DNA from 2 places in the Cupriavidus sp. 01L45 genome. Region 1 is predicted to be linked to the other one. Evidence: predicted binding sites of a transcription regulator. Region 1 holds the regulator's gene; the other holds the start of a gene.

Region 1 (4,466 bases):
AGCCGATCGGATGCAGCAGGTTGACGGTCTTGGCCGACCGGCGAACCACAATGCGGTCGCCCGGCAGCAGCGAGGTCAGTGACTGCATGTCGAAGTTGACGCTCGCGTCGCGCGCCGTGGCCACCTCGATCGAGACTTCGGCGTCATGCGGCAGGACGATCGGGCGGTTGGACAGCGCATGCGGGGCAATCGGCACCAGCACCAGCCCCGACAGGGTGGGGTGCAGGATCGGGCCGCCCGCCGACAGCGCATAGGCGGTCGAGCCGGTCGGCGTCGAGACGATCAGGCCGTCCGAACGCTGGTTGTACATGAAGTGGCCGTCCACGGAGACGGCCAGTTCGACCATGCCGGAGATGCCGGAACGGTTGACCACGACGTCATTGAAGGCCAGCGCGGAAAAGATCACGCCGTCGTCGCGTACCACCTGCGACTCCAGCAGCATGCGGGTCTCCGACTCGTAGCGGCCCGCAAGCATGTCGGGCAGCACCGAATGCACGTCTTGCAACGGGATGTCGGTCATGAAGCCGAGGCGCCCGTGGTTCACGCCGATCAGCGGCACCGGGTAGCCGGCCAGCTGGCGCGCCAGGCCCAGCAAGGTACCGTCGCCGCCGAGCACCACCGCCACATCCGCATGCTTGCCGATCTCGTCCGGCGCCAGCGCCGGATAGTCGGTCAGCCCGGTAGCCATCGCGGTTTCGCGCTCGAACACCACATCCTGGCCGTTCCTGAGGATGCAGGCGGCCAGATCCTCCAGCGGGCCCTCGATGCCGGCGGTGGCGTACCTGCCGATCAGGGCGACGGTGCGAAAGGGCGCGCGCGCGGCGCCGGGCGTGGGGAGCGAAGACATGCCGGGATTAGACCATACCGCCGCGACCATTGTCAGCAGATGGGCACCTGCGGCCGGGCCGGAACACGGATGAGCCGCCCGAACGGGGTAAACTTGCGTAAAATCGGGAACATCATGGATGAACGTGCAAAAACGCTTCTCAAAACCCTGATCGAGCGCTATATCGCCGAGGGACAACCCGTGGGCTCACGGACCTTGTCGAAGTACTCCGGGCTCGATCTGTCCCCTGCCACCATCCGCAATGTGATGTCGGATCTGGAGGAAATGGGGTTTATTGCCAGCCCGCATACCTCGGCGGGGCGCATTCCGACGCCGCGGGGTTATCGCTTGTTCGTCGACACCATGCTGACCGCCCAGCCGCTGGATGGCGCGCTCAACCTGGCTGAACTGACCGGCAAGATCCAGGGCCAGTTGCGCGGCCAGCAGCTTGGGCCGCAGCGGATGATCACCTCGGCGGCTCATACCTTGTCCAACCTGTCTCAGTTCGCCGGCGTGGTGATGACCCCGCGCCGCGCCCAGGCGTTCCGCCAGGTGGAATTCATGCGGCTCTCGGACAAGCGCATCCTGCTGATCATCGTCACGCCGGAGGGCGATGTGCAGAACCGCATCATCCAGACCGAACTGCCGTATTCCCCGTCGCAACTGGTCGAGGCGGCCAATTTCATCAACTCGCACTTTGCCGGCATGAGCTTCGACAATGTGCGTGACCACCTGCGCGGCGAACTGCAGGCGCTGCGCATGGATATGTCGCAACTGATGCAGGCCGCGGTGGAGGCGGGCAGCAACGCCATGGCCGAGGAAGAGGACGATCACGTCTTTATCTCGGGCGAGCGCAAGTTGCTCGAAGTGGAGGATCTTTCCTCCAGCATGGAAAAACTGCGCAAGCTGTTCGACGTGTTCGAGCACAAGACCGGCCTGCTCAAGCTGCTCGATGTCTCCAGCCACGCCCAGGGCGTGCAGATCTTCATCGGCGGCGAGAGCAAGCTGGTGCCGCTGGAAGACATGGCGGTCATTACCGCGCCCTACGAAGTCGACGGCCAGATCGTCGGCACGCTCGGGGTGATCGGGCCGACCCGCATGGCCTACGAGCGGGTGATCCCGATCGTCGACATCACCGCGCGCCTGTTGTCCAGCGCGCTCAGCCAGAACTAGTGTCGTCCTGGCCCGGTCTCACAGACTGCCTGTTCCGTTCATCCTGTAAGCTCGGCGAGACCTGGCGGCCGCGCGCCCTGTGCCCGCGCCGCTCCGCCACACCGGAAATTACATGACGTTTACTCCCGAGCCGGCCTATCAGCATGGCCAGGCGCCGCGTACGGCGATCCTGCTGATCAACCTCGGCACACCCGATGCGCCGACGCCTAAAGCGGTCGGCAGCTACCTCAAGCAGTTCCTGTCGGATCCGCGCGTCGTGGAGATTCCCCGCGCCGCATGGCTGCCGATCCTGTATGGCCTCATCCTGCCGCTGCGCTCGCGTGCGTCGGCGATGAAGTACGAATCTATCTGGCTGCGCGAAGCCCATATGACGGGGTCGCCGCTGCTGGTGCACACCGAGCGCCAGGCCCACGCCTTGCAGTTGTTGCTCAACCAGCATGGCCACGAAGTTACCGTGGCGTGCGCCATGCGTTATGGCAACCCCTCGATCGGCTCGGTGCTGGAGGCGCTGCGGCGCCAGGGGACCGAGCGCATCCTGCTGCTGCCCCTGTACCCGCAATATTCAGGCACTACCACCGCGACCGCCTTCGACGAGGCATTTCGTGTGCTCAAGGCGTGGCGAAACCAGCCGGAGCTGCGGCTGATCAAGCATTTTCACGACCATCCGGCGTACATTGCGGCTTTGCACCAGCAGGTCGGGGCATACTGGGCGCAACAAGGCACACCGGATTTCGCGCGTGGCGACAAGCTGATCCTGTCGTTTCACGGGGTGCCGCGCAGGACGCTGGAACTGGGCGATCCCTACCACTGCGAATGCCTGAAGACCGGGCGCCTGCTGGGCGAGGCGCTGGGTTTGCAGCCGGGGCAGTACCAGGTCACGTTCCAGTCGCGCTTCGGCAAGGCGGAGTGGCTGCAGCCCTATACCGCGCCTACCCTGCAAGAGCTAGGCAAGGTCGGTACCGGCCGGGTCGACGTGTTTTGTCCCGGCTTCCCGGCGGACTGCCTCGAAACGCTGGAAGAGATCGCCATGGAAGGGCGGTCCGAGTTCCAGGTGGCTGGCGGCAAGGTATTCCACTACATTCCTTGCCTCAACGATGCGGAAAGCTGGATCGCCGGGCTCGCGGAGATCGGATTGCAGCACCTGCAAGGCTGGCCGCTGCGGATGCCCCATCCGCATGAACTGGAAGCCCGGCGCACGCAAGCCCAGACCCGCGGTGCGGCGGCATGAGCGGCGCGGGAGTTACGGCTTGGAGGTGAAGGTATGAACGTATCTTTTGAGGCCGATGCCCGCCTGCGCATCGACAAATGGCTGTGGTGCGCGCGATTCTTCAAGACGCGCTCGCTGGCAGCCGAGGCGGTGGAGCGGGGCAAGGTCCAGGTCAATGGCCAGGCCTGCAAGAATTCGCGCGAGGTCAAGCCGGGCGACACGGTCGTACTGGAGGCGCACCAGCAACGCTGGGAAGTGGTGGTAAAGGGCGTTGCGGGAGCCCGCGGTCCGGCAACCGTCGCCCAGACACTCTATGCGGAAACTGAGGCCAGCGAGGCGCGCCGGCGCCAAGACGCGGAGAACAGGCGGCTCAACGATGAACCGGCGTCGCGCTTGCAGGGCCGGCCGACCAAGCGCGACCGGCGCCAGATCGATGGCGTCATGGGGTGAGGAGGGCAGCCGCGTGGGCGGTCGCCCGGACTCACCTGGCTGGGTCAGCGAACGTAGGGGATGATGTAGTGCTTGAAAACCGCCTTGCCGCTGCCGTACTCGGTGTCTCGCGGCGTGAACGCGCCGGAAAGGCAGATAAAGGCTGTCATCACCGATAATGCGGCGAGTAGGAAGACCGTCAGAACAGGTAGCTTATGCATGGCTAACCTTTCGAGAGTGGCCCGACGTGTGATGCATCTTCGACCCCGTTATTTTTGTCATTTTTATACGTTTTCATCTTAGGGGGTGCGCTGCTGCAAAGCAATATGGCCCCTATTTCCACACGCCTCTCTTTGTAACCTTGTGTTTCACCGCACCGTCCCGGTGCGCCCTTGAAAAACAGACGCTTGCCACCAACTGCAGGCTACATTTGCCGATTGACCACCCGGCGGCCTGCGACCAGGCAGGCCGCGTCCTTGTATTGATACGGATCGACATGGAAGAACAGAAGCAGACGCCACCCACCACGCCGCCGCTCACGCCCGCCAGCGAGGAGCTGAACACCGCCCCGGCCGGCCAGGCCGAGAACGCCGCTGGCGACGTGGCGGCCCAGTTGGCCGCGCTTGAAGCCAAGGCCAAGGAGCACTACGACATGTTCCTGCGGGCAACTGCCGAGGGCGAGAACATCCGCCGCCGCGCCCAGGACGATGTCACCAAGGCGCATAAATTCGCCATCGAAAGCTTCGCCGATTACCTGCTGCCCGTGATGGACAGCCTGCAGGCCGCGCTGGCCGATGGCTCAGGCGATATCGCCAAGCTGCGCGAAGGGGT
Region 2 (4,466 bases), on a different contig from region 1:
CACCGCCGACGCACTGGCGCGGCACGAGGCGGCCAGCGCCTGGCTGGCCGTGCAACTCGCCACGCCCTTCGAAGGCAAGACGGTGGTGGTGACCCACCACGCCCCCGATCTCGGCAGCCTCGACCCGCGCTTTTCCCACGACCTGGTCTCCAGCGGCTTTATCTCGCGCCGGCCTGACCTGATCGCGCAGGCCGACCTGTGGGTCCACGGACATACCCATACAGGGTTCGACTACCGCCTCGAAAACGCCCGCGTGGTGTGCAACCCACGCGGCTATGTGCGCCGCAAGACCGGCGAACTGGAGAACCCGGCTTTCGACTGGTGCTACACGGTGGAACTCTGACGCCGCCGGAGCGGTCGCCCGCGCGGCAACCGGCGCACAAGCAAAAACCCCCGCCGGCTCGCGCCAGCGGGGGTTTTTGTTACTACAGGTAATGCGGATAAAGCAGGCTGCCAGGTTGGCAGGCCGGCAGATTTACATCATGCCGTCCATGCCGCCCATGCCACCCATGCCGCCCGGCATTGCCGGAGCCGACTCGTCCTTCGGCAGTTCTGCCACGGCGCAATCCGTGGTCAGCATCAGCGAAGCGACCGAAGCAGCGTTCTGCAGCGCGGTGCGGGTCACCTTGGTCGGGTCCAGCACGCCCATTTCCACCAGGTCACCGTACTCGCCGGTGGCGGCGTTGTAGCCGTAGTTGCCCTTGCCTTCGATGACCTTGGCCACGACGACCGAAGCTTCTTCGCCAGCGTTCAGCACGATCTGGCGCAGCGGCTCTTCCATGGCGCGCAGCACGATCTTGATGCCGGCGTTCTGGTCAGCGTTGTCGCCGGTCAGGTTGGCGATGGCAGCGCGAGCGCGCAGCAGGGCCACACCGCCGCCGGGGACGATACCTTCTTCCACGGCTGCGCGGGTTGCGTGGAGTGCGTCTTCCACACGTGCCTTCTTTTCCTTCATTTCGACTTCGGTGGCTGCGCCAACCTTGATCACTGCAACGCCGCCGGCCAGCTTGGCCACGCGCTCTTGCAGCTTTTCACGGTCGTAGTCCGAGGTCGCTTCTTCGATCTGGGCACGGATCTGCTTCACGCGTGCTTCGATCGAGGCTGCGTCGCCGGCGCCGTCGATGATGATGGTGTTTTCCTTGCCGATTTCGATGCGCTTGGCTTGACCCAGTTCTTGCAGGGTTGCCTTTTCCAGCGTCAGGCCGATTTCCTCGGCGATCACTGCGCCGCCGGTCAGGATGGCGATGTCTTCCAGCATGGCCTTGCGGCGGTCGCCGAAGCCCGGAGCCTTGACAGCGGCGGTCTTCAGGATGCCACGGATGTTGTTCACCACCAGGGTCGCCAGGGCTTCGCCTTCGACGTCTTCAGCGATGATCAGCAGCGGGCGGCCCGACTTGGCCACTTGCTCCAGCACCGGCAGCAGGTCGCGGATGTTCGAGATCTTCTTGTCGAACAGCAGCACGAACGGGTTGTCCAGGGCGACAACTTGCTTTTCCGGGTTGTTGATGAAGTACGGCGACAGGTAGCCGCGGTCGAACTGCATGCCTTCCACGACTTCCAGTTCGTCGGCCAGCGACTTGCCGTCTTCCACGGTGATSACGCCTTCCTTGCCGACCTTGTCCATCGCTTCAGCGATCAGCTTGCCGATCACTTCGTCGCTGTTGGCGGAGATCGAGCCAACCTGGGCGATTTCCTTGCTGGTGGTGGTGGTCTTGGTCAGCTTCTTCAGCTCTTCGACCGCGTTCACCACAGCCTTGTCGATGCCGCGCTTCAGGTCCATCGGGTTCATGCCGGCGGCAACGTACTTCATGCCTTCGCGCACGATCGACTGGGCCAGCACGGTTGCGGTGGTGGTACCGTCACCGGCGTTGTCGCTGGTCTTGGAAGCCACTTCCTTGACCATTTGCGCGCCCATGTTCTGCAGCTTGTCCTTCAGCTCGATTTCCTTGGCCACGGACACGCCGTCCTTGGTCACGGTCGGGCCGCCGAAGCTGCGCTCCAGCACAACGTTACGACCCTTCGGGCCCAGGGTAACCTTGACTGCGTTGGCGAGAATGTTCACGCCTTCGACCATCTTGGCACGGGCGGCGTCGCCGAATACTACGTCTTTAGCTGCCATGTTCTGAATCTCCTAAATCGGTACGAATGGGGTGCGTGGATTACTTGTTCACCACAGCCATGATGTCTTCTTCGCGCATGACCAGCAGTTCCTGGCCATCCACCTTCACGGCTTGGCCGGCATACTTGCCGAACAGCACGCGGTCACCCACCTTGACGTCGAGGACGATCGAAGCGCCCTTGTCGTCCTTCTTGCCGGGGCCCACGGCCAGCACTTCACCTTGATCAGGCTTTTCGGCAGCATTGTCGGGAATCACGATGCCGGAAGCGGTCTTGGTTTCATTGTCCAGACGCTTGACGATCACGCGGTCGTGCAAAGGACGCAGATTCATACGGACTCCTTGGTACAAAAAGTGATTTCAGGTTCACAAAATTGGCCGCCAGCACTAACGGCCAGCAGAATTGGTGCGCCGGGCGAGGCCTGTTAGCACTCATGCCCGACGAGTGCTAATTATAGGGACGGGGGTTTACGTTTTCAAGTCAGCGACTTGATACGTGTTTACCCTTCCTCCGGCAAAATTCTTCATGCCGAAGTTCGTTCAACCTTGAACCCGCGCAGCCAGAGGCGCAGCCAGGCTTTCAAGATTCTCATTTAAATACAGAGGCTTATGAGGAATGGCGGCACAGCCGCGCGCTGGCGCCGCCGGGAGGCAACCATGGAATTTCATGTGGACTGGCTGACTGTGGCTTTAATCTCTAGGGCTTCGCCGTCCTGGCATCCTTGTCAGTGAAATCGTAGAGGTGCGTGTTATCCGGCGTTTCCCCGATCCTTGTCCCTCTCTGGCTAAACGGGATGCGGCGGCGGAAATTCTCGCTGTCCGACCTGGCGCTCTGAGTGGCAAGTCTGGCTGCCTCCGGGTAGGCCATTGGTCGCTTGTCCTTCTCAATCTCAAGCAGCCTCGTCTGCTCGTTCACGCGTACGCTGTACTTGCCCAGGTTGTAGAGGAGATACATGGCGAAGAGGTTGTCGAAGTCCTCGTAGGCGCCTTGCTCCCTGCGGAAATCCATGGACAGGACCGAGGGGAAACGATTGGGCAGGTCCTTGAAGGCCACCTTTTCGTCCTCGTGCGGATCCATATAGGTCGAGCCGCCGTATTTCTTGTACAGCACCACGTCCATGCCGTACCCGCGCTTGCCCCACTCCTTGATGAGCTTCATCGCCATCTCGGTGGGGAGGTTGGCCGTGGCGGCCGCCACCACCCGCCGTCCGGACAGGACCTTGGCACTGGTGACCTCCAGGTCCTTGTAGCCCGCCCCGAACTTGAATGCGGCGCCGACGGTTTTGGCGCAGTTGAGGCGCATGTAGTCGTACTTGATCTCGCCGCGGTGATACTCGGTATTCCTGGCGCGCTGGTGATAGTCGTCATTGATGCGCCTGAAGTAAGCCACCAAGGCCTCCTTGTCGCTGGCCGGTATGCCACGGACGCGCACGCCGATGACCGAGCGCTTGTAGATCTCGCCGAAGTCCAGGCCAAACGAGGCCGTTTCCGCGATCGAGGAGACAGTCTTGAACAAGTACTCTTTCTTCGGGATGCCAACCATCAGATCCGAGGTGTAGAAGCCGCTCTGGTGCTTACGTGTACGGTCGGCATAGAAGTTGGCCGAGTAGACCAGATCGTCGCCAGGCGCATCGTCCCGGATCGCCAAGGCGAGATGGCCAGCCGACCCGCCCTTGGAGGTGCCAAAACTGATCAGCAACTCCAGARCATAGGGATCCTCGCGAAGGAGATCGGTCAGTTTGTCGATGTTGGCAGGCTCAGGCCCGCCCTTGCTGCCGAAGTCGACGGCGACGGCCCCCTCCGGCAACAGAACGGCTATCACTACGAGCCAAATCGCTAACCTCATCCTCATTGCACTCATTGCTCCATTCACGCCCCTGGATACTGTAATGCGAATCGGCGCCCCCCGAAACACCGCAGGCAACGCGGGAATGACGCGCCGCAAGGTAACGGTAGGAGGCGGTACACGGGACAGTTTGATTGGGATCAACAGAATGACAGGACGTACGCGGGTGATGAGTCAGCCATGCCTGTGCAAGTCCGAATGATTGCCTCCGCACGCAAGCCTGTGCCCGGAGGCGTGAGGTTGAGCGGCAACGCCCTGATTCAGCCCCGAGCCGCACCCACAGTCATGCAGATACGCATGAAACATGTGCAAATTAGTTGATTTACGAAAATTTGCGCATAACCAAGAATGGTGACACCAACCCACGACATTCCTTTCGGGAGTTCACCATGTCACAAGCCTCCATGCTGGCCCTCATCGTCGAAGCCGCCGGCTCGCCGTTCTCGACCGTCCGGCTGACCAGGCCGGAGGCCGGCCCCGGCCAAGTGCTGGTGCGCATCCTC

The links. Region 1 encodes HrcA, which represses chaperone genes, less so after heat shock. Its sites were predicted from a motif close to TTAGCACTCNNNNNNNNNGAGTGCTAA; they were not measured.
Region 2: the regulator HrcA is predicted to act here: its motif matches at 2,543-2,569, upstream of groES (co-chaperone GroES).

The regions. Positions count from the first base shown of each region.
Region 1 is NZ_JBFTSG010000015.1:12,806-17,271, reverse strand. It holds gene AC1DT6_RS12325 (NAD kinase) at 1-847, opposite strand, end outside; gene hrcA (heat-inducible transcriptional repressor HrcA) at 962-1,999, shown strand; gene hemH (ferrochelatase) at 2,112-3,227, shown strand; gene AC1DT6_RS12310 (RNA-binding S4 domain-containing protein) at 3,261-3,656, shown strand; gene AC1DT6_RS12305 (hypothetical protein) at 3,701-3,856, opposite strand; gene grpE (nucleotide exchange factor GrpE) at 4,132-4,466, shown strand, end outside.
Region 2 is NZ_JBFTSG010000017.1:95,524-99,989, forward strand. It holds gene AC1DT6_RS13950 (metallophosphoesterase) at 1-343, shown strand, start outside; gene groL (chaperonin GroEL) at 476-2,119, opposite strand; gene groES (co-chaperone GroES) at 2,160-2,450, opposite strand; gene AC1DT6_RS13965 (YebO family protein) at 2,815-3,963, opposite strand; gene AC1DT6_RS13970 (zinc-dependent alcohol dehydrogenase family protein) at 4,353-4,466, shown strand, end outside.